DNA from 3 places in the Devosia sp. P2_G7 genome. Region 2 is predicted to be linked to each of the others. Evidence: predicted binding sites of a transcription regulator. Region 2 holds the regulator's gene; each other region holds the start of a gene.

Region 1 (8,067 bases), on a different contig from region 2:
ACACGACTGCATCCAGCACGTTGCGCATGAACGGGCGCGGGATGAACTGGATCTTGTTGGTGTCGATGTATTCGGTCTTGAGCTGCGGATAGACCGTGTTGGCGAACGCGGCGCAATGCGGGCAAGTCGGCGACAGGTACTCGATCAGGGTAACCTTGGCGTCCGCCGGCCCGAGCGGGTGATCGGCGATGCCGCCAGCGGGGGCCATCAGCTTGGCTGCGTCGAACTGCTGCGCCATTGCGCCGGTGGCGCCGAACAGGAAGGACGCGCTGGTCCCCGCCGCTGCGGCGACGACAGCTGCGCCGGACCCGATGAGAATGTTGCGACGGTTGGCCACGAGTTTCACTCCGTTTTTTCGTTGCTCGCCCTAATATCGGGGCACACTAGGCCGGGCAAGTTCAACCGGCGATGAACATTCCGAGAGCTATCGGGCCTTTTTGCGGGCGATCGCCTGGCCGAGTTGTCGCAGGGCATCGCGCATGTCCGGATCGCTCACCCGCTCGACGGTGCGGCCGATGCGGGCGCGGGTGACTTCAGGCAGGGCAGGGGTAGTTTCGGGTATCGCATCCTCGATGGCGAACGGCTCGGCGCTGAGCCGCACCTGGCCAACGAGGAAGTAGCCAAAATACCGGTTGATCGATGCCGCCACCCGCTGACCCTCATGCGCCAGCGCCAGTGCGTGGCCTGGGTGGCAGCGGAGATAGAGCGTCGCGCCCTCGGCGCCCTTTTCACCGCGCGGCCAGTTGAGCTTGTCCGGCCGGGTGACCTTGTCGTAGGGCGCCGGCGCGATGGTCGACCAGTGCGTGAGGATGTCGCGGCTTGCAAAGCCGCGCTTCTTCAGCGCCGGATCGAGCACGCCACCCAGCGCTTCCGCCACGCCGACGGCGCGGTTGAGCCGCTTGGGCGGTGCGTCGTCCTTGGGCTTCGATTTCGGTTTGTCCGCCACTGGTAACAACTTCCCGTCGCCGCTTGCGCCACACGCTCCGCCGCGCCATCTGTGGCCGCTATCATGTCAAAAGCCTTAGCCCCGCAAAACCCCGTGCCGCTCGATGCGTCGGCCGTGCTTGCCTGGTACGACCGGCATGCGCGCACCCTACCATGGCGGGTGAGCCCGGGCGACAGGGCACGTGGTGTCGCCGCCGATCCGTATCGCGTTTGGCTCAGCGAGATCATGCTGCAGCAGACCACCGTCGCGGCGGTGGGGCGATACTATGCGCGGTTCCTGCATTTGTGGCCGACGGTTGCTGACTTGGCGGCCTCGCCACTCGAGGCGGTGCTCGTCGAATGGGCGGGCCTCGGCTATTACGCCCGGGCACGAAACCTTCATGCCTGCGCCAGGGCGGTCGTGGAGCGGTTCGGCGGCCGGTTTCCGACGACGTCGGAGGAACTGCTGACGCTGCCGGGGATCGGGCCCTACACCGCAGCGGCGATTGCGGCGATCACCGGCGACGAGCGGGTCGCGGTGGTGGACGGCAATGTCGACCGGGTGGTAGCGCGCTACCTGGCGCTGGATGTGCCGGTGCGTGATGCCAAGGATCTGGTGCGCGGCACGGTGCAGGCTGTGGTGCCCGAGCGTGCCGGGGACTTCGCGCAGGCGCTGATGGATCTGGGCGCCACCATCTGCGCGCCGCGCAATGCCACCTGCATGCTGTGTCCGATCGAGCCGGGCTGCCGCGGCGCAAAACTCGATCCGTTGCTCTATCCGGTCAAACCGGAGAAGGCCGACCGGCCGACCCGCTATGGCCACGCCTTCGTCATGCGCGATGCGGATGGCGATGTTTACCTGCAGACCCGCGCCGAGAAGGGCCTATTGGCCCAGATGACCGAGACGCCGGTATCCGACTGGACCCCGGTCAAGCGGGAGGTCGCGCATCCGGTGAAATCGGACTGGCGCTATCACGGGCAGGTCATCCACGTGTTCACCCACTTCCGGCTCGAGCTCGACGTGTGGTCGGCGGTGGTGCCGGACCCGGCCGAACTCAAGGCCGGCTGGTGGGCCGATCCGCGCGAACTCGACGCGGAGGCACTGCCGAGTGTGTTCCGCAAGGTGCTGGCGGCGGCCGGCTTGGAGTGGACCGAAAAATGAAAGCCGCCGGCACCTGAGTGGATGCCGGCGGCGAGCGCAGCCTGAGTTGAATTGGAGGTCAGATTCAGGCCGAAAGTCGTTCCATCTGAGCGCGCACCTGGGTGCGCAGGTCATCGATGGGGGCGAGACGGCTGCCCTGTCGGGCATGCCAGAAAGTCCAGCCGTTGCAGGCTTCGGCGCCCTGCACGAGTGCACCGACCCGGTGGATCGAGCCCATGTGGTCGCCCGAGACCAGCGAGCCGTCGGCCCGTACCAAGGCGCTGTAGCGCTGGCGGTCGTCGTAGAGTTCGGTGCCCGGCTCGATCAGGCCCATCTCGACCAGTGAGCCGAAGGCGACGCGCGGGGCGGAGCGCTTGGGGACGGCGGTCTCGATGGTCGCGGCGTTGAGCGGGCGGATCGAGGCGATGCGCTTCAGCGCGCCGGCGATGTAGGTGTCCTCACGCTCGATGCCGATGAAGTGACGGCCGAGTTTCTTGGCCACGGCGCCGGTGGTGCCGGTGCCGAAGAACGGGTCGAGCACCACGTCGCCGGGCTTGGTCGTTGCGCTGATGACGCGATAGAGCAGGGCTTCCGGCTTCTGCGTCGGATGCAGCTTCTCGTCGTCCTCGTCCTTCAGGCGCTCGGCGCCGGTGCAGATCGGGAACAGCCAGTCCGAGCGCATCTGCACGTCGTCGTTGGCCTGCTTCATCTGCTCGTAGTTGAAGGTGACGCGGCTTTCGCGATCCTTCGCCGCCCAGATCAATGTCTCGTGCGCATTGGTGAACCGGGTCCCGCGAAAATTCGGCATCGGGTTGGCCTTGCGCCAGATCACGTCGTTGAGCAGCCAGTAGTCGAGGTCCTGCAACGCGGCGCCGACGCGGAAAATGTTGTGGTACGAGCCGATCACCCAGATGGCGCCATCCGGCTTCAGGATGCGCCGCGCGGCCTTCAGCCAGGCGCGGGTGAAGATGTCGTAGTGGGCGAAGCTGTCGAACTTGTCCCAGGCGTCATCGACGCCATCGACGCGCGACTGGTCCGGCCGGGTGAGGCCCTGGTCCAGCTGCAGGTTGTAAGGCGGGTCTGCGAATACGAGGTCAACCGAGCCGGCCGGCAAGGCATTCATGTGCTTGATGCAATCGCCCACAAGGATGGTGTCGATGGGGAGCTGGCTCCCCTCCGCATTGGCGGAAGCCGCCATACGCGCGGTACGCAACATAACTCGAACCCTGACGCAGTACTAACGGGATCGGTTGTAAGGCGTTAGGGTTAAAGGGGATTTAAGCTTCACGGTTAGCGAGGAGTTAAGAAGCGAATACGTGGTTGGCGTGCGACACGCCGCGCACCTCCTTCTGTGCTTACCCACCGCCGTCATTCCCGCGAAGGCGGGAACCTAGTGCGGTGCGGCGACGCAAGTGGAGGCTGAGATATCCCACTGGTCCCCGCCTTCGCGGGGATGACGCCGGCGGGAGGATGCTGTGATCTGGCCTCAGGCGGCGATTGTCTTCATCCGCTGCGCCTGGATGCACGGCGCGAAATCCATGCGGTGGTGGCGGCCCGGGCCATGCGTGGTCAGTGCTTCGAGATGCTGCGGTGCAGCGTAGCCCTTGTGGCTTGAAAAGCCGAACTGCGGCTCTTCGTAGTCCATGATCAGGCACATCCGGTCGCGAGTGACCTTGGCGACAATCGACGCTGCGGCGATCGACACCGAGCGGCCGTCACCGCCGACGATGGCTTCGCCGGGGCAGGGCAGATCCTTGGGCAGCTTGTTGCCATCGACGAGGATGTGGTCGGCCTTCACCTGCAGGCCCAGCACGGCCTTCCGCATCGCCCATAGCGATGCCTGCAGGATATTGAGCTGCGCGATGATCGTCGGCGGCGCCACGGCGATCGAGACGATCGCCGACGCCATGATCTTCTCGTACAGAACTTCGCGCTCGGCCGCGGTCAGAACCTTGGAGTCGTTGAGCCCCTCCGGGACGCGGCGATGGTTGAGGATCACTGCCGAGACCACAACCGGCCCGGCCAATGGCCCGCGGCCAACCTCATCGACCCCACAGACGAACTTCGCGCCGCGCCTGATGGCGGCGCGTTCGAACTTGAGCGTGGGCTTGCTGGCGATAACAGGCGAATCGGGAGGCATGTCCTCAAGCATCGCCAGTTGGGCCGGCGACGCAAGCGGTACCGCTATCACATCAGTTGACTGCCCCGTTGGCTCGCTCTTTTGCATCACCCGCAGCTACCACCGACGCGAGGCGGATATGGGGCGAGTATCGTACGCGTTTCAGAATAGGCTCATCTGCCCATCATCCACTGTCGGCGGCGTGAACAGATCGCTGCGCAGCGACGCGATCGGCTTGTCCAGCTTGTAGCGACTCTTGGCCAGGTCGACCCGCTGCCGAAGCAAGGTGGCGTACGGCCCCTCGCCGATGAAGCGGGTACCGAAGTTGGGGTCGTTGTCCTTGCCGCCGCGGGTGTCGCGCACGAGGCCCATCACGTGGCTGACGCGATCCGGGAAATGCCGCAGCAGCCATTCGCGGAAGATGTCGCGCACCTCGCCCGGCAGCCTCAGCAGGATGGCGTTGGCGCCGACAGCACCCTGCGCCGCGCCGGCGTCGAGGATGCGCTCGAGCTCCATGTCGTTGATTGCCGGGATCATCGGCGCGGCCATGACGATCGTCGGGATGCCGGCTTCCGACAGCAGCCGAACGGCCTCGAGGCGCTTCTCGGGAGTGGACGCGCGGGGCTCCATCTTGCGGGAAAGGATGTGGTCCATGCTGGTGATCGACAAAGCCACGCGCACCAAATTCTGTTCGGCGAGCGGCTTCAGGATATCGAGGTCGCGGCAAACCAGCGCCGACTTGGTGGTGATGGTCACCGGGTGCTTGGTCTCGAGCAGCAGTTCGAGGATGCCGCGGGTCAACTTGTGCTTCCGCTCGGCCGGCTGGTACGGGTCGGTATTGGTGCCCATGGCGATGGGCTTGGGCTTGTAGCGCTTGTCGGCGAGTTCGCGCCGCAGCAGGTCGACGGCGTTGGCCTTCACATAGATGTCTCGCTCGAACTCCAGCCCAGCCGAATGGCCGAGATAGGCGTGCGTCGGCCGCGCGAAGCAATACGAGCAACCGTGCTCGCAGCCGCGATAGGCGTTGATCGAGCGATCGAAGCCGATGTCGGGGCTTTCGTTGCGGGTGATGATCGACCGGGCGCGCTCGACATGCTCGATGGTTTCGAACGGCTTCAAATCCTCGACCTGCCCCCATCCGTCGTCGAAGTCCTCGCGGCTCTGCTTGTCGAAGCGGCTGCCCTTGTTGGTCTGCGCGCCGCGTCCGCGATTGAGCGCCGGATCGACGAACTTGCGCGCGATCAGGTCGGCGTCGCGGGTGCCGCTCAGCTTTTCCAATTGTTCGAATGACGGGGCGACGCGCATGGCCATGAGACATCTCCAACGATCCGGGCGACGACTCGCCACCCGGGTAACGTTCCGTTAGGAATAGCAGTTGCACGAGAACAGAACAAGAACAAACAGGCGGGGATAAGTTTGTCAGATGCCGAGCAGGCCGCGGCGTCCCCACAACACGAAGGCCGAGAGCAGCAGCAGGATGAGGTTCATGCCGAGCGTCATCCGGGTTTCGCCGCGCCGGCCGTGAAAGCCGTTAGCGAGGAACTGCAGCACGACGGAACCGAGGGCGGCCAGCGGGGTGAGGAACGGCAGGATGCCGGTCGCGAGCGGCAGGATGAGGCCGAGGCCGGCGGCCGTGTCGACGCCGCCGATGAAGCGCACGAAGCTTGGCTGCACGTCGCCTGGCCAGCGCATCATTCCGGCGAGTTGCGGAATTGGCCGCGTCGCCTTCATCAGGCCGGCGAACAGATAGAAGGCGCCGGTGACGATGGCGGCCGCCCAGAGCCAGAAGTCCATTGAAGTCAGGAAGTTCATTTATCAGATCCCACAGACGGGGCAGCCCGATGCTGCCCGTGTTGGGCGGAAAGTGATTGAATGGCCGTCATCCCACAATCTGGATAGTGATGGAAACATCGTGCGGGATCATGCATAATCCTCCGATGGTCCTCGAAGGCATCGACGTGTTCGTTCGGGTCGTTCAGGCCGGCACTTTCGCTGCCGCCGCGCGCCTGCTCGGCATACCGACCACCACGGTTTCGGCCCGCATCGCGAGGCTCGAGGAGCGGCTCGGCGTGACGCTGATCCAGCGCTCGACTCGCCGGATGCATGTCACCGAGGCCGGCGAGGCATATTTCGCCCACTGCATTCGGGCGCTCGATGCGCTCGAAGCGGGAGAGAGCCAGCTGGCCGCGGCCGGCAGCGAGCCATCCGGCTTGCTTCGCATCACCGCAGCCTCTGACATCGCCAGCACGGCACTGCCACCGCTTTGCGAGCTGTTTCTCGCCAAATACCCCAAGGTCGATCTCGACCTCGTGGTCACCAACCGGCAGGTGGACCTGATCGGCGAGGGCGTCGATCTCGCGATCCGTGCCGGTCCGATGCGGGACTCGACGATGCTCAGCCGCAAATTTGCCTCAGGCATCCTTGGCCTGTGGGCGAGCCCGGACTATCTCGATCGGTCCGGTACGCCGGCCACGGTCGCGGACCTGGCCGACCACCAGATCATCACGTTCTCGCGCATGCCCGAGAGCTTCAAGCTGATCTCCGGGAGCGAGCAATTCTCGCTGCCCACCAACACCCGCATCCGCGCCGACGACATGCAGACCATCCGCACCTTCGTCTTGCGCGGCGCGGGGATCGGGCTGCTTCCGGATTTCGGCGCCGTCGCGCCGGAACGGCCGCTCGTCCGCGTCCTGCCCGCCTTCAGCACCGAGCCGGCGAACGTGTTCTTCGTCTATCCGGCGCAGCGATTCCTGACGGTGAACGTGCGGGCGTTCATGGAGTTGGCGCGGGCAGAGACCTAGCCTGCGACCTTCGAGAAGTCCGCCACCAGCCGCATCGTGTCGCGCAGCTTGGTGAGGAGGCTCAGGCGGTTGACGCGGACGGCGGGATCGGGATCGTTGACCAGTACGGCTTCGAAGAACTTGTCGACCGGCTGGCGCAGGGTCGCGAGCGCCGTGATGGCGCCCTGATAGTCGTTGGCGGCGACCTTGGCCGCGACGGCGGCATCGGCCTTCATGATGGCGTCGGCGAGCGCGATTTCCTCGTCGAGCTTCAGCTGCTCTTCGGCCACTGGCTGGTCATAGCTGCGCTTGTCCTTCTTTTCCTCGATCGAGAGGATGTTGGCGGCGCGGCGATAGCCGGCGAGGAGGTTCACCCCGTCGTCCGACCCGAGAAGCTGGCCCAGCGCCTCGACGCGGCGGGTGATCTCGAGGATGTCGTTGCTGTCCTTGCCGATCACGGCGTCGACCAGGTCGTGGCGGGCGCCGGCGTCACGCAGCGTTACCTTGAGGCGGTCGTGGAAGAAGCTGAGAAGATCCGGCTCCACCTGGAGCGGGAACGTAAGCTTGTTGTCGGTGACGATGCGGATCACCCCAAGCGCCGCGCGGCGCAGCGCGAACGGGTCGCGCGAGCCGGTGGGCTTTTCGTCGATCGACCAGAAGCCGGTCAGCAGGTCGAGCTTGTCGGCCAGCGCCACGGCAATGGCCACCGGCTCAGCGGGCACCAGATCGGTGGGACCGAGTGGCTTGTAGTGGTCGGCCACGGCATTGGCGATGGCCGAGGGCTCGCCCTGGGCCAGCGCGTAGTAGCGGCCCATGGTGCCCTGCAACTCGGGGAACTCGCCGACCATTTCGGTGGTGAGGTCGGCCTTGGCCAGCATCGCGCCACGCTTGGCCTGTTCGGCATTGGCGCCGACCTGCGGGGCGATCTCGGCGCTCAGCTTCACCAGCCGCTCGACGCGCTGGAACTCGGTGCCGAGCTTGGCGTGGAAGATGCGCTGTTCGAGCTTGGGCAGGCCATGCTCGAGCGGCAGCGCCAGGTCCTGGTTGTAGAAGAAGCGGGCGTCCGACAGGCGGGCGCGGATGACGCGCTCATTGCCGGCAAC
Region 2 (8,067 bases):
GTAGATGAACACCGCCGGCTCATAGGTCAGCGCGTAGGCCGTGTTGCGCCAGTTGGCCCAGCGCGGCCACGTGGCAGACAGCGGCAGGCTGCTCTCCTGCGCATAGCCGTCGTTCGCGAGCTTGACCTGCAGGTCCATCGACGAGGAGAACGCGAAATCTGCGGTGGGCGCACCGGCATCGGTCTCGGCCACCACGCGATCGTAGATGTCGACGGTCTGCAGGTCCTCATAGGCCACTGCGATGTCGCGGTTGGCGGCCTGGAACGCCGCGATCATCGGCCGCGCCAGCGGCTCGTCGAGCGACGAGTAAACCGTGACAGTCCGGTTGCCGACCGCATCGTCGAGCGCCGGATAGACCTTCGCCTCCTGGGCGAAGGTGGGCGTTGCGACGAGGACGAGAATGGCGAGAAGTCGGAGCATTTCCGGACCATGCCCGCTCCCCTGCCCGCTCCACAAGGGCTATGGGCAACGCCGCGCCGTCAAACTACCGTGCGGTCGGGGAGCCAATAATGCGCATCTTAGTGGTCGAAGACAACCGGACCCTGGCCGACGGCCTTGCCGTCGTCCTGCGGGTCGCCGGCTACGCGGTGGATGTCGTTCATGACGGCATCTCCGCCGATGCCGTGCTGTCGACGGAAACATTCGATCTCGTCGTGCTCGACCTCAGCCTGCCCGAAATGGACGGGCTCGACGTCCTGCGCCGCATGCGGGCCCGTCGCAACGCCTCCTCCGTACTGATCCTCACCGCTCGCGGCGCCCTCGACGAGCGGGTGCGCGGCCTCGACCTCGGTGCTGACGATTACATGACCAAGCCGTTCGAAGTGTCGGAACTGGAAGCGCGCATCCGCGTGCTGCTGCGCCGGCAGGCCGGGCTGCACAACTCGAGCATCGCCTTCGGCAACATCGAGCTCGACACCGTGTCGCGCACCCTCTCGGCGTTTGGGCAGACCCTCGACATGCCGGCGCGCGAACTCAGCGTGCTTGAGACCCTGCTGCGCAAGGCCGGCAAGGTGGTCGCCAAGCAATCGATCATTGAATCGCTGGCCGCCTTCGACGATGACCTCAGCGAGAACGCCGTCGAACAATACATCTCGCGCCTGCGCCGCCGGCTCGCTCCCTATGCGCTCACCGTGCGGGTCGCCCGCGGCCTCGGCTATTACCTCGATCGGATCGCCGACTGATGGTGCGCCCCTACTCGCTGCGCCGGCGCCTGCTGCTGTGGCTGATGATCGCGTTGCTGGCTGTCGCCGCGCTCGCGGTGGTCGATACCTGGCGCGAGGCCAAGGACACCGCAACCTCGCTCTCGGACCGCGTCCTCGCCGGCTCTGTCCTCGCCATCGCCGAGCGGGTGATCGTCACCGAGGATGGCGCGCTCGAGGTCGACGTGCCCTATGTCGCCCTGGAGATGCTGACTTCGGCGGCGCAGGACCGGGTCTTCTACCGCGTCGACGGTCCGGAGGGCTTCATCACGGGCTATCAGACCCTGCCGACCTCTGATGCAGCGACGGCCGACATCGCCTATTCGGACGCCAGCTTCCGTGGTGAGCCGATCCGCGTGGCGGTGCTGCGACGCGCGGCATCCTCCGGCGTCAGCGCCATCCCGTTCACGGTCACCGTCGCCGAGACCACCATCGCCCGCACGCAGTTGACCCAGACCCTGCTCCTCCGCTCTGCCATTCGCCTTGCGCTGCTCATCCTCGCCGCCGCGGTGATCCTCTGGCTGGCCGTCGGTTTCTCGCTCGCCCCGCTCTACCGCCTCCGCGATGCCATCTCGCGGCGGGCCCTCGATGACCTCAGCCCCATCGAACAGGAGGTTCCCCGCGAGGTGCAGGGCCTGGTCGACACGATCAACTCGTTCATGACGCGGCTGTCGTCAGCTCTCGATGCCCTGCGCCATTTCACCGGCAATGCCAGCCATCAGCTCCGCACGCCGCTCACCATCATCCGCACTCAGTTGGCGCTGGCGCTCCGCGCCGATAGCCCTGCCGCGGCACGGGAGGCGGCCCGCACCGCCGACGCCGCGGTGGTGCACGCCGAGCGCGTCCTCGCGCAACTGCTGCTCCTCGCCAGGATCGACGAGGCTGCGTCCGATCGGCTGCAGTTCCAGGTTGTCGATCTGTTCGAGCTCGCCCGGGAGCGCACAGGCGACTATGTCGTCCGCGCCCATGCCGCCGACATCGATCTTGGCCTCGAGGGCGAAGGACCGGCGCTGGTCCGCGGCGACCCGATGCTGCTCGGTGAACTGCTGAGCAACCTCATCGAGAACGCCATCGCCTATGCTGGACCCGACGCCGAAGCGACGGTTCGCGTCACCACAGGGGACGGCGTGGTGGTGCTGCAGGTAGCCGACACCGGCAACGGCGTCGCCGCCGAGCAGCTGGCGGCAGTGCGCAAACGCTTCAGCCGCGGTAACAGCGACAAGCCCGGAGCTGGCCTCGGGCTGTCCATAGTCGAAGAGATCGCGGGTCTGCTCGGTGGCGAACTGACTGTCGCATCGCAGCCTGGCAAAGGTTTCAGCGTGCAGCTTACCCTACCCGCCGAGCCGCAATAATCCGGCGGCGGCGCGCGTCGACCAATGCGCCGCCACGCGCCAGTGAATCCCGTCGTCAGTGCACGGGGATCATCAGGTGGGCATAGGGAGTGTTGGGCCACATCACATAGGGCTGGGTGTGGTCGGGATGCTCTTCCTTGGGATAGCCGGCCAGCATCTCGTCTGCGACGTTGAAGATCATGACGTGCGGCCCGTCGACCATCCACTCGTGGCCAGCGGGCGGCGCGGTCGCGAACGGATCCATGTTGTCGGGCGCCGACTCGCCCTGCAGCATGTAGCCGAAACCGACCACACCCTCGGGTGGGTCCTTCTTCTCGCTATATGCCGTCAACCACGCCATGCCTCCGGCATCGACGCATATTGGATCATTGGTGGGCGAAGCCAGGTTGTCCGGCATGCAGGTAAAGCCGTTCGTTCCCTCCTTGAGCGTCTTCATCTGCATCTGAGCATCGAAGTTCACGACCGTGGCATTCTGGCCCACCGCCACCGGCGCTGCCGACAGCGCGTTGGCGACCAATTCCGCATCGGTCATTTCGGCCGCCACGGTGGGGCTGAGCAAGATCCCCAGGATCATTGCGGATATGGCATAACGGCTTGATTTCATAGACATGTTTTCCTCCTCAGAAACAGTCCAGTTCACCGGCCCGTGGAAACGAGCACAGCTCCAGCTGAGAAGGTTGGGGTGTGCGGGTTCGACACGCCAATCTCTCGACGGTATGCCCTGGTGGACAGCAGGTCAACGAAACGCAAGGCCCCGACGTCGAGAGGATTTAGCGGCCACACGTCCTCTCTTTCGGCGCGCCAGGGGCGCCATCGTAACGCAATATTCATCGTCCGATTGCAGAACATAACTGGAACACGTATAATACGTTCAGTCTTTGTTCCGATTCTGCTCACGGGGCCGCCATGCTGACGCGCAAGCAACACGAACTTCTGATGTTCATCCACGAGCGGATGAAAGAATCCGGCATCCCACCCTCGTTCGACGAGATGAAGGATGCGCTCGATCTTCGCAGCAAGTCGGGCATCCACCGGCTGATCACTGCGCTCGAGGAGCGCGGCTTCATCCGGCGCCTGCCCAACCGAGCCCGGGCGCTCGAGGTGATCAAGCTACCGGACTCGATGAATCCATCGCTCGGCGGCCGCAAGGCGCGCTTCGAGCCGAGCGTCATCGAGGGCAATCTTGGCCGGGTCGCGACCCCGCCGGCACGCCCCGCGGCGCAGGTGGCCAACGCCGACGCCTACCGCGCGGTCACCGTCCCGGTGATGGGCCGAATCGCCGCCGGCACTCCGATCGAGGCCATCCAGACCCACAGCCATTCCATCATGGTGCCGCCCGAGATGCTCGGTGCGGGTGAACATTATGCCCTGGAAGTGCGCGGCGATTCGATGATCGATGCCGGGATTTTCGATGGCGACACCGTGCTCATCAAGAAACAGGAGGCGGCTTCGACCGGTGAGATCGTCGTCGCCCTCGTAGATGACGAGGAGGCGACGCTGAAGCGGCTGCGCCGTCGCGGCAACTCGGTAGCGCTCGAGGCCGCCAACCCAGCCTACGAAACCCGCATCTTCCCGCCCGACCGGGTGAAGGTGCAGGGTCGCCTGGTTGGCCTGCTCCGCAAATACTGAACTCCTGACCTGCCGCCAATCGGGTCTCCGGGCCGGCTGCCTCAGCCGGCCCCTTTTTCTTATGAATCCGGACGCTGCGGACAACAATTGCACTAGGGCTGGGCTGGCAAAGACGTTACGTTCCGCGCCGCTGGCAGCAAGTGGCGCATCGGATCTGAAGCGCCGCCTGCAAGCGGCTTTCGCGATCATACCAGGAGAGTGGACCACCTTCCCGATTGCGATGTAGCGGCATGGCTTGATGCGCGGCAAACTGGCGGCGCAAGGGAGAGGGTTTTGGCAGGACAGGTCGAATGGGTCGCCGTCGATTGGGGCACCTCCAATCTGCGGGCATGGGGAATAGATTCCGCCGGTGAGATCGCCTTCTCCCGCTCGTCGCCGGACGGCATGGGTCGTCTCAGCCGCGAGCAATATCCGGATGTGCTGACCTCGCTGCTCAACGGCGTCGCCGATGACGTCGAGGACGTACTGATCTGCGGCATGGCCGGCGCGCGGCAGGGCTGGATCGAGGCCCCCTATCTCGACGCCCCCGCCGAACTCGGTCGCATCGCTGCCGGCGCCGTTGCGCCCGACATGGCCGGCCCGCACACCCCGCGCATCCTGCCTGGCGTCTGCCTCCGCGATCTGGGTGCGGAGGACGTGATGCGCGGCGAGGAAACCCAATTGCTTGGGCTCTCGGCACTGATCCCCAACTTCTCCGGCCTCGCGGTTATGCCGGGCACCCACAGCAAGTGGGCGCTGCTTTCCGGCACCAAGCTGGAGCGCTTCTCCAGCGCTATGACCGGCGAGATCTTCGAGCTGCTGCGCACCCACTCGGTGCTGCGCCATTCGCTCGGTGGTGAGCTCGAGGGCGAAGATCGTGATGTCGGCTTCGCTGCCGGTCTCGACCAGGGGCTCGAGCGCCCCCAGCGCTTGACCGCGACGCTGTTCAAGGTCCGCGCCGGCTCCCTGCTGTCGGGCCGCAGCCCGGCATGGTGTGCCGGTTTCCTCTCGGGCCTGTTGATCGGCGCCGAGATCGGGGGCCAGCGCGACTGGATCGGCGAGGCGGAGATTCCGCTGGTCGGCAGTGTCGGCCTTTGCGGGTTGTACCAGATGGGCTTTGAACGGCTCGGCGCCCGGACCCGCATCGTCGATGCGACCGACGCCACCCTCGCCGGACTCAAGGCAGCAAGACAGGCATAGAAGTTCATGGACCACCGCCACATCATCGCGATCCTTCGCGGCATCACGCCTCCCGAAACCCTCGAAGTTTGCGACGCCCTCGTGCTCGCCGGCATCACCATGATCGAGGTCCCACTCAATTCGCCCGAAGCGCTGCGCTCGATCGAAGACGCCGCCAAGGCCTTCGACGGTCGCGCCCTGGTCGGTGCGGGCACGGTGTTGAGCCGCGCCGATGTCGACGCGGTCGCCGATGCGGGCGGCCGGTTCGTTGTGTCGCCGGACACCAACCCGGCAGTTATCGGCGCCACCATCGAGCGCGGCATGACCTCGTACCCGGGTGTGTTCTCGCCCACCGACGCGTTCACCGCCATCCGCTCCGGCGCCACGGGCCTGAAGTTCTTCCCCGCCGAAGTGCTTGGCCCCAAGGGCATCAAGGCGATGAAGGCGGTGCTGCCGCTGGCTATCCCGCTCTACGCCGTCGGAGGCGCCAACCCCGACAATTTCGCCGAGTACTTCGCGGCCGGCTGCGCCGGCTTCGGGCTCGGCACCTACATTTTCAAGCCCGGCATGTCGGCCGCCGATGTGGCATCGCGCGCCACCACCGCCGTCGCCGCCTATGATCAGGGAAGACCACGATGAACTCGAAGGCCGAACTGTTCGTCGATAGCCGCTGCGAGCTGGGCGAAGGCCCGTTCTGGAACCCGCTGCTCGAACGCCTGTTCTGGTTCGATATCCTCAACCAGACCATGCTGAGCGCCGGCACCGACGGCCACATCGTCGACCGCATTACCTTCAAGGACACGGTCAGCGCCGGCGCCGTGATCGACAAGGACACGCTCGGCATCGTGCAGTCGGGCGCCCTGCTCCGCTATGATTTTGCTTCCGACACGAGCACGGTGATCGCCGAGATCGAGGAGGACGTTCCGACCAACCGGACCAATGACAGCCGCGTCGACCGCACCGGCGGCTTCTGGATCGGCACGATGGGCCGGAAGGCCGAGGCGGGGGTCGGTGGCGTCTATCAGTACCGCGCCGGACAGACCACCAAGGTCATCGAGAACATCCGCATCCCGAACTCGATCTGCTTTTCCCCCGACGGCCGCACCGCCTACTTCACTGACGCCAGCCAGATGATCGTCCGCTGCGCGCTCGACCCGGCGACCGGCCTGCCGGTCGGACCATGGGAGGATTTCTACACCATGGACGGCCTGGGCGGCCCCGATGGCTCCGTCGTCGACTCCGAGGGGTACCTCTGGAACGCCCGTTGGGGCGGCAGCGCGGTGATCCGCATCTCGCCCGACGGCAAGCTCGACAAGGTGGTCGAGGTTCCCGGCGTTAGCCAGGTGAGCTGCCCCGCCTTCGGCGGCAATGACCTCAAGACCCTCTACATCACCACGGCGCGCGAGCACATGACGCCCGAGCAACTGGAGCGCGAGCCCTATGCCGGCAGCGTCTTCGCCGTGGCGCTCGACGTCCCCGGCATCGCCGAACCCTTCCTCAAGCTCTGAGTCTAACGTGTCTTTTCCCGCTATCGGCGTCTGCTATTACCCCGAACACTGGTCCGTCGAGCAATGGGATGACGACGCCCGCCGCATGGCGGAGGTCGGCATCGAATATGTCCGCATCGGCGAGTTTGCCTGGTCCCGCCTTGAGCCGCGACCGAACGAGCTGGATTTCGGCTGGCTGGTTGCGGCAATGGACGTGCTCGACAAGCACGGGCTCAAGGTCATCGTCGGCACGCCCACGGCGACCCCGCCCCGCTGGCTGATCGACAAGATGCCCGACATGCTGGCGGTCGATCGCGACGGCCGGCCGCGCGGCTTCGGTTCGCGTCGGCACTACGACTTCTCGCACCTGGGCTATCGGCGCGAATGCGCCCGCATCACCCGGTTGCTGATCGACCATGTCGGCCAGCACAAGGCACTCGCCGGCTGGCAGACCGATAACGAGTACGGCTGCCACGACACGGTGCACTCCTACTCGCACGCCGCAGCCATCGGCTTCCGGCTCTGGCTGAAGGACAAGTACAAGACCATCGAGGCGCTGAACCTCGCCTGGGGCAATGTCTTCTGGTCGATGGAGTACAACAACTTCGAACAGATCGACCCGCCGAACCTCACCGTGACCGAGGCCGCGCCGGCTGCCTGCCTCGACTTTCGCCGCTATTCGTCGGCGCAGGTCGCCGCGTTCAACAAGACGCAGTACGACCTGATGAAGGCGGCGCGTCCAGACCTGCCGGTGATCCACAATTTCATGTCGCGCTCCACCGAGTTCGACCACTACGAACTGGCCGAGACGCTCGACGTCGCCAGCTGGGACTCCTATCCGCTGGGACATCTGGAGGGCGTTCCGGAGCCCGAGGAAAGCAAGATTCCGTACTTCCGGCAGGGCGACCCCGACAATTCTGGACTGCACCATGATCTCTACCGCGCCGTGGGCCATGGCCGCTGGTGGATCATGGAGCAGCAGCCCGGACCGGTGAACTGGGCCGACTACAACCCCGATCCCCTGCCCGGCATGGCGAGGCTCTGGGCCTGGGAGGCTTTCGCGCACGGGGCGGAGGTGGTGAGCTACTTCCGCTGGCGGCAGGCCCCGTTCGCGCAGGAACAGATGCATGCCGGGCTCTTGCGGCCCGATAGCGTGCCGACGCCCGGCTACCATGAAGCCAAGCAGGTGGCACGGGAGCTGAAGGAGCTGGGTTTCGATGGCGAGGCGCGGAAAGGCCGCGT
Region 3 (8,067 bases), on a different contig from region 2:
AAGGCTCCAGCGATCCCCGAAGGTCTCAAGCGTATTGTTGATCGGGCATCCCGCGCGTCGGTAGCTCATCGCATCCATCCGCCAAAACTGGTTGCAAAATAGAGGTGGTTCCGGGCCGAGACCGACTGTTAGCACAGTGTTCGGCGCAAATGAACGCGGTCCCGGCGGACCGCCGCCAATCGATTGGAGCCAGCGCATGGCAAAGCTCGTCTTTGGAATGAACCAGTCTCTGGATGGCTATGTCGACTACACCGCGTTTGCACCAAGCCCCGAGCTTTTCCGCCACTTCATCGAACAGGCGCAGAGCAATGCGGGGAGTCTCTACGGTCGCCGCCTCTACGAGATCATGCAGTATTGGGACGAAGACCAGGCCGATTGGGGGGCGGACGAACGCGACTTCGCGGTGGCATGGCGGCGTGCGCCGAAATGGGTGGTGTCGAAAACCCTGAAGTCGGTCGGTCCCAACGCCACGCTCGTCGAGCCTGACCTCGAGGCGGCGGTCCGCAAGCTCAAGGCCGAGCATGACGGCGTGATCGAAGTTGGCGGGCCGGTCCTGGCGCGAAGCCTCACCGACCTCGGGTTGATCGATGAGTATCGCATCTACCTTCACCCCGTAGTGCTCGGGTCCGGCGACCCCTTCTTCGCCGGCCCCCGGCCGCCGCTCCACCTTGCCGCTAGCGAGCAGGTGGACAAGGACGTGATCCTCCTGACCTACGTGCCGGCCTGAGGAGGCGTGAGCGATGCTGAGCTGGCAGGTGGGCCGGGTGAAGATCACCCGCATTGTCGAGATGGACTTGCCGGTGCCTGCCGAGTTCATGCGAGGGGCGACGCCTGAGGCGCTGCGCAAGTTGCCGTGGCTCTATCCGCACTTTGTCAGCGCGGACGACAGCACGCTCAACCTCAGCGTCCACGCGCTGCTGGTCGAGGCTCCAGGGCTAAGGCTGGTGGTGGACACCTGCGTCGGCAACGACCGGCCGCGCGAGTTCACCGGTGGTGAGGCCCTGTCGACGCCGTTCCTCGAGCAGCTTGGCAAGGCGGGCTGGTCGCGCGACGGTGTCGACGCCGTGGTATGCACGCATCTCGATGTCGACCACATCGGCTGGAACACCATGCTCGAGAACGGCAAATGGGTGCCGACCTTCCCTCGGGCGAGCTATCTCATCGGCCGGCAGGAATACGATTTCTGGAAGGGCGTCGACGAAGCCGAACAGGTGGCGGCGATGGCAGACAGCATCAAGCCGATCTTCGAGGCCGGCCTCGTCCAACTGGTAGAACAGGACCATGTGGTCTCGCCGGAGGTCCGGCTCGCGCCGTCCATCGGCCACACGCCCGGCCACGTCAGCGTGATGATCGAGTCCGAGGGCCAGCGGGCGGTGATCACCGGCGACATGACCCACCACCCATGCCAGATGGCGCATCCCGACTGGATGCTCGCGGACATCGCCCCCAAGACCGCCGTGCTCACCCGCTCGCGTCTCTTTGCCGAATGGGCCGACCAGCCGATCCTCGTCATCGGCACCCACTTCGCGGCCCCCACCGCCGGCCACATCGTCCGCGACGGCGACGCATTCAGGTTCGTGGTGTGAGGGCCTTCGCTTTCCGGCGCTGAACGGTTGTTGTGGACATCGTGCCACTCCTACGCCGCTGCGCCTGTGGAACGTGGAGAATCTCTTTGGTACTCCTTCGCGGCCGGTGCACTGTACATCCGCTTGGGCTGTGGAGGGAAATCGTGCTCGCGAGATCAATTGCATTCGTGGTGGCATCATTCTTGATGATCACCGGTGCGCTCTCTCAGGATGGAGCGCGTGCCTATCATCTGCTTCCTGAAGGCACCGACATCATCAGCTTGACTGCGACGGGCCTGCACACGGAACTTCCCTCTGGCGTGTACGACGTGGGCGTCGTGACGCCATCGTATCGGCAGTCGATCAACGTGTTCGGAAACGCTGGCGCCATTCTGATCGGCATGCCGATTGGCGGCTTGTCCGGCTCCCTCATGGGGGGCGTCATCGAGCAGAGCACTGGCCTCGTCCAGGGCGATCTCTTCGTGGGCGGCGTGTTGGGGCTCGTCGGGTCGCCATCGCTCTCGCCGATGGATTTCGTCCAGTACAAGCCAGGTTTTCGCGCCAACCTTGCCGCAAAGCTGTTCCTGCCGACCGGTGCCTATGACTCGGACCAGTTCGTGAACCTGGGACAAAACCGGTGGTCGCTGCAGGCCAGCGTGCCGATCAGCTACGTGCTAGCAGACTCGATGATCGACCCCGAGCTGATGACGTTCGAAATCGTCCCGTTCGTGCAGATCTTCGGTGACAACGAGGATACGCCCGGCCCGATCACTGTGACCAGCCAGGAGCCGATATGGGGGCTCGAGGGCCATATCACCCGCAACTTCAGCCCGACCGTGTGGGCTTCCCTCGACGGTGCCTACATCGCCGGCGGTGAGACCTCATTCGACGGCGTCGCGCAGGGTGACGCACTGGAGACGCTTGCGCTCGGGGCAACACTCGGCCTGTCGCTTAGTCCGTCCGTTGCGCTGCGGTTGAGCTACGAGGAGTTCGTCTATTCAAGCGACCCGGATACGGCGGCCCGCGGCTTCAAGGCCACCTCGTCCTTCCTCTTCTAGCTCAGACCGCATCTTGGCGCGGGCATAGGCGTTCGGCAGGTCGTCCATCACCGTTCGCCCGCCATATTCCGGGGCGCGACGGCGTTCTTCGGCGATGAACTCGTGGAAGCTAGGGCCGGTGGCGCCGGCTTCGAGCTGGCGCGACTGGCGGTCGAGGCGCTTGATCGCATCGAGCTCCTCGTCGCGGCCGAGCCTCGCCTTGCCCACCGCTGACTTCAGCACGCGGATGGTCTCGTCGTAGACCTTGAGCGGCACCGGGAAGGGATGGCCGTCCTTGCCGCCATGCGCCATGGCAAAGCGGGCAGGATCGGCGAAGCGGTGCGGCGCGCCGTGCACCACTTCGGCCACCTGCGCCAGCGCCCGCACGGTGCGCGCGCCGACGCCCGGCACCAGCAGCAGTTCGGTGAAATCGGTGGGTGCGCGGTCGGCCGCCGCGGCGAGGCTGCCGTGCAGCCGGCGCAGCATCACGTCCTTGGGGCGGATATCGTGATGCTCCGGCATCACCAGGTGCGGCAGCATCAGCTGGTCATCCGCCACCGGCGCCGGCTCGGCGATCCCCTCGATACGGCCGACCTCTCGCACGATGGCATCCGGCCCCATGCCGCCCAGGATATCAACCTGCGAGGTCCGCGAGCGCGCCGCCCGCACGTCGGTCAGGTTAACGATCGTCCCCTGGCCCGCCCCCTCGATCGCCGCATGCGGCTGCTCGACAAAGCTGCGCAACCCCTCGGAGCGCCAGTGATAGCGCCGCGCGGTCTTGGCATCGCCCTTCATCCCCTGCTGCACCACCACCCAATGCCCATCATCGGCAACGATGAAGCCGTGGAGGTAGAGCTCGAACCCGTCCTGCACCGCGGCGCTGTCGACCTTCGCCACCAGCCGGCTTGCCTTGGCCAGCGCCGCGCCATCGAAGCCGACGCGGTTGCCGATCGCCACCAGTTCATCAGGGGTCTTGCGCGAATGCCGCCCGCGCCCGCCGCAGACATGCAGCCCAAGTTCGCGCTCCAGCGGCCGCAACCCGCCCTTCAGCGCGCCGATGACGCTGGTCGTGATGCCCGAGGAGTGCCAGTCCATGCCCATGACGGCGCCGAACGACTGGAACCAGAATGGATGCGCCAGCCGGCTCAGCAGCTCGTCCCGGCCATATTCCATGACGATCGCCTGGCAGATCACCGCCCCGAGCCGCGCCATCCGCTCGCTCAGCCATTTCGGCACCCGCCCGCCATGCAGCGGCAGATCGGCGCTTCCGCCTCGATTGGCCATCGGTCAGTTCCTTCGTTCGATGGAACCTTACCACAGGAACAAACAGGAAACAAACCACCTCGCGATGCGTGCCGACCCGACCCCTAAGGGGACAGGAGGGCGGTCAGCTCGCACCGGTGCAAGCCGTCCCTAGAATTTGCCCGACAACGTGAACTTCACCGCATGCGCCGAGGCCTCGCCGCCGAACTGCCCCTGATAGCCGAGATCAAGGCTCACCCCAGGTGCGAGCTCGGTGCCTAACCCTGCATCCAGCAGCAAGGCGGTATCGCCGATCCCCGCCCCCGTCACCGTGAACGGCGAACCTCTGTCGAAGCCGTGCGTCGCCGACGGCTGGTCGCCTGCCATGTGCTGCATCCCGACCATCCCCCTGGCGTGCACCACCACCCCGTCGCCGAGCGTAAAATCCTGGGCCGCCTTCAGCCCGGCGATCAGCACCGCAGCGCCAAGATCGCCCGAGGCGCCGGCAAGCGCCGCGTCGCCACCGCTCTCACGGAAGCTGCCGCCCGATTGCCCGATCAGTGCCGCGCGCACGAACGGCGTCAGCGTCGCCTCGCCGAGTTCGAACGCGTAGCCGAGTTCGCCAAACAGCTGCGCCGTGGTGGTGGTGTAATCCGCGGTCAGCGTCTCACTGAAGCCGACAAAATCAGGCATGCGGGTCACCGACACCTGGTGCGAGGCCATGGTCGCGCCAAATGCCACACGCACCTCGCCCAGCGCCGCACCGCCATAGATGCCAAGCTGGTAGCTCACCGCCTCGGCCTGCGAGTCCCGCTCCGGTATCCGGATCGCGTCCGCGCCGGTGCCGGCCAGCACGCCCAGGAATACCTCGCGGCTCACCACTCCATCGACGCCAACCAGCAACCCGCCCGTGCCGTAGTCCAAACCGGCGGCATTGCCGTCGCCCTCCACCGCCGGCGCCATAGCCGCGGACCCAGATGTTGCGTGCGCCGACCTGGCTTTCGGCAATCGCCGCGAACGCCGCATCGACCCGATCGAAGACTGCGTCGCGCGGATGCCGGCTGGCGTCGAGCAGCACCCGCAGCGTTGAAGCATGGATCTCGCCCGAGAGGTCATCGAACGCCTCCAACGCATCCGCCGCGCTCAACGGCACTACGGCGTCGAACACCGGGGTCGCCGGCATGGCCTGCAGCGTCGTGGCGGTGGCGAACTGGTTTGGCGTTTCGGCGATCGCGGGGAGGTTCGTGATACGGCGGTGAAGCCGCCCGCAACGCCCCCAGCGGTGAGGATCTGATAGCCGCTGCCGAGTGCGTAGGAGCCGGAACCGGTGATGACGCTCACCGTGCCGCCGCTCAGCGTCGCGACGCCTGAAACGGCGAGCTTCCCGGCAACGGCCGCCGGGGTGACTCCGACCCTGAAGGTGCTGCCGCCCTCGTTGCCATAGGTGACGGTAACGTTGAGCGTGCCAGCCGTCAGGTCCATTGTGCCGGCATTCTTCACCGCGCCGACCAGCGTCCCCATGCCCTTCACAGTCCCTAAGGCACGAATGTCGATGCTCGGGCTGGTCAGCGTGCCCTGCACGTTCAGCACGCCCGCCTGCACCTCGGCACTGGTGGTGAAGGCACCGGCATTGCTGATGCTCCAGGCGCCGCCCTGCATCGAGAACGTCTCGAAACTGAGGAATTTCGCGAGGCTCTCGCTGCCGCTGCCCAGCAGCACCAGGTTGTCCGTGCCGGTGCCGCCCTGCACCAGCCCATTCAGCACCGAACCGGTGTCGAGGTTGAGGGTCCGGGCATAGTTGCCGCTGAAATTGATGGCGTTGAGCGCACCGGTGATGGTGCCCGAATTGGTCACTGTCCCCGCGCGGGCGAGATAGAGTCCATCGCCCGCCGCCGACTTGATGGTGCCTGAATTGAGGAAGGTGCCGCCGCCGGTCGCCTCCACGGCCTTGGAGTTGGCGTTGCTGCCGGTCGACTCGATGGTGCCGGCATTGGTGAAGGTCAGGATCGCGGTGGCGCTGGCATAGACGCCGTTGTAGCCGCCCTTGATGACGGCGCCGGCCGCGTTGGTGATGGTGCTCGGTCCGCCCTGCACGAATACGCCGGTCGAGAAGCCGGTGAGCCGGGTGTTGATGATGCTGCCCGAGTTGATGACGGTGCGCTCCGTGCCCTGCCCGATCGACACCGCATTGCCGGCGCTGTTGCCGGTGATGACGCCGGTCGCCGTATTGGTGACGGAGCCGCCGAACTGCAGCAGCACCAGGTCGCCGCCAGAGACGACCTGGGTGATGGTGCCGGAGTTGGTCACGATCCCGGGACCGACTCCCGGGTTCCCGCCGCTCGGGAACTTGCCGATGCTGATGGCGCTGCTGGTGGCATTTATCGTCGCGCCCTGCGCGTTGACCACCGTGCCGCCGCCGACCAAGGTGATGGCGTTGCCGCCGGTGAGCGTGCCCAGATTGGTGACGCTGGAGCCGGCGCCGTCGAGCTTGATCTGTCCGCTGACGCTGCCATTGTTGCTGAGCGTCCAGGTTCCGGTCCCGCCGACGGCCGGTGCGCCGCTGACCGACACGCCGGAGAGGATGTCGACGGTCGTGCCGGCATAGAGGTTGAGGTTCACCCCGGTCGTGACATTGGCGGCGATGTCGACGTCGGCCGCCCGCACCGGCGCCAACGCCACTCCAAGCGACAGCTCAATCGCGATCGCCACGGCGAACGCGCGCCGCGCTGCCCCCTTCGACTGATGCATCCCCAGCTACCCACGTCCGGCCAACCGGGTCGAGACTAGGAGGGCCGCCGCCCGTGTCGTAGCTGGTCACTCGGGGCAGGAGGGGGCAACTCGGGGGCTAGGCCGGGGCAACTCGGGACATGGTTCAGCGGTAGGACGTCATCCAGCCGAGCCCCTCGCTGGTCCCGGCCAGCGGGCGGTACTCGCAGCCGACCCAGCCGCCATAGCCCAGACGGTCGAGCTCGGAGAGCACGAAGCCATAGTTGATCTCGCCGGTGCCCGGCTCATGCCGGCCGGGCGTATCGGCGATCTGGATGTGGCCGATCCGGTGCTTGAGCCTCTCAAAGGTCGGCACGAGGTCGCCGGCCGTCACCTGCTGGTGGTAGATGTCGTACTGGATCAACAGGTTGTTCGAACCCACCGCATCCAGCACCCGCTCGGCGTGGCGCTCGGTCGACAGATAGAACCCGGGAATATCGCGGGTGTTGATCGGCTCGACCAGCAACTGCACCCCGGCCGCGGCGAAACGTGGCGCGGCGTACCGGAGGTTCGCGACGAAGGTCGCCTCCAGCGCCTCAGTCGGAACACCCGCCGGCACGATCCCCGCAAGGCAGTTCACCCTGGGGCAGCCGAGCACCCGCGCATAGCTGAGCGCCACGTCGACACCAGCACGAAACTCGTCCACCCGATCCGGATGGCAGGCGATGCCCCGCTCGCCACCGTCCCAGTCACCCGCCGGCATGTTGAACAGCGCCTGTTCGAGGCCGTGCGCGGCGAGCAGCGCTGCCAGTTCCTCGACCTCCGCCACATAGGGCACCGCATATTCCACCGCCCGAAAGCCATCAGCCGCGGCCGCGGCAAAGCGGTCGAGGAACGGCAGCTCGGGATAGAGGAACGACAGGTTGGCGGAGAATTTCGGCAACGCGGCACCTCGACGGGCCCGCGAAATTGCCGCCCTCCGGCGCGCCGGGAGAGCGCGTCGGAGGACATTTTCCGGGAGGACCCCCAGAAAAGCTAGACCAAAAGCCGGGTCGGGTCAGACCTTCACGCGGATCATCTGGTACGAGTAGGGCGCCAGCTTCACGCTCAACGTCTTGCCGTCGACCTTGGCGCCCGAACCCTTGGCCGGGGCGACGTTGGTCTGGGCGGTCGCAGTGTTCACCGCGCGCAGATTCTCGTGGGTCATCACCTGGTGGTCGATCACGGTCGCAGCGCCGAAGCCTTCGAGGCTCAGGTCCACATCGATCGATTCCGTGGCGTGGCGGTTCACCGCGAAGAAGCTGATGGTGCCGTCTTCCTCGTTGTGGACGCCCGAGACGTCGACATAGCCGATATTGTCGCCATGCACGGAGTCGTAGCCGGGCGACTTAACATTGAGCTGCAGCGTCGTGCCACGGCCGAACACCGAGGCGAAGTAGTAGGGGTAGTAGATGGTCTGCCGCCAGGCCTGCCCTTTGGGGTCGGTCATGATCGGCGCGATCACGTTCACCAGCTGC

What was found. The regulator LexA, encoded in region 2, represses DNA repair genes until DNA is damaged. The targets are predictions, from matches to a motif close to TGTTCNNNNTGTGTTCNG.
Region 1: the regulator LexA is predicted to act here: its motif matches at 5,566-5,583, upstream of AC1DWU_RS22805 (PA0069 family radical SAM protein).
Region 3: the regulator LexA is predicted to act here: its motif matches at 3,921-3,938, upstream of AC1DWU_RS21015 (DUF763 domain-containing protein).

Annotation. Positions count from the first base shown of each region.
Region 1 is NZ_JBFUFI010000024.1:1,453-9,519, reverse strand. It holds gene AC1DWU_RS22830 (DsbA family protein) at 1-337, opposite strand, end outside; gene AC1DWU_RS22825 (DUF721 domain-containing protein) at 425-946, opposite strand; gene AC1DWU_RS22820 (A/G-specific adenine glycosylase) at 1,010-2,086, shown strand; gene AC1DWU_RS22815 (DNA methyltransferase) at 2,151-3,281, opposite strand; gene AC1DWU_RS22810 (ribonuclease HII) at 3,552-4,205, opposite strand; gene AC1DWU_RS22805 (PA0069 family radical SAM protein) at 4,347-5,495, opposite strand; gene AC1DWU_RS22800 (DoxX family protein) at 5,604-5,996, opposite strand; gene AC1DWU_RS22795 (LysR substrate-binding domain-containing protein) at 6,107-6,985, shown strand; gene glyS (glycine--tRNA ligase subunit beta) at 6,982-8,067, opposite strand, start outside.
Region 2 is NZ_JBFUFI010000003.1:313,462-321,528, forward strand. It holds gene AC1DWU_RS07725 (ABC transporter substrate-binding protein) at 1-420, opposite strand, end outside; gene AC1DWU_RS07730 (response regulator) at 510-1,181, shown strand; gene AC1DWU_RS07735 (sensor histidine kinase) at 1,181-2,551, shown strand; gene AC1DWU_RS07740 (hypothetical protein) at 2,607-3,161, opposite strand; gene lexA (transcriptional repressor LexA) at 3,458-4,180, shown strand; gene AC1DWU_RS07750 (2-dehydro-3-deoxygalactonokinase) at 4,454-5,359, shown strand; gene AC1DWU_RS07755 (2-dehydro-3-deoxy-6-phosphogalactonate aldolase) at 5,366-5,977, shown strand; gene AC1DWU_RS07760 (SMP-30/gluconolactonase/LRE family protein) at 5,974-6,846, shown strand; gene AC1DWU_RS07765 (beta-galactosidase) at 6,854-8,067, shown strand, end outside.
Region 3 is NZ_JBFUFI010000015.1:102,830-110,896, forward strand. It holds gene AC1DWU_RS20995 (winged helix-turn-helix transcriptional regulator) at 1-69, opposite strand, end outside; gene AC1DWU_RS21000 (dihydrofolate reductase family protein) at 197-727, shown strand; gene AC1DWU_RS21005 (MBL fold metallo-hydrolase) at 741-1,586, shown strand; gene AC1DWU_RS21010 (transporter) at 1,730-2,623, shown strand; gene AC1DWU_RS21015 (DUF763 domain-containing protein) at 2,564-3,886, opposite strand; gene AC1DWU_RS21020 (autotransporter outer membrane beta-barrel domain-containing protein) at 4,016-4,807, opposite strand; gene AC1DWU_RS21025 (autotransporter outer membrane beta-barrel domain-containing protein) at 4,997-6,592, opposite strand; gene hyi (hydroxypyruvate isomerase) at 6,717-7,493, opposite strand; gene arfA (arabinosylfuranosidase ArfA) at 7,608-8,067, opposite strand, start outside.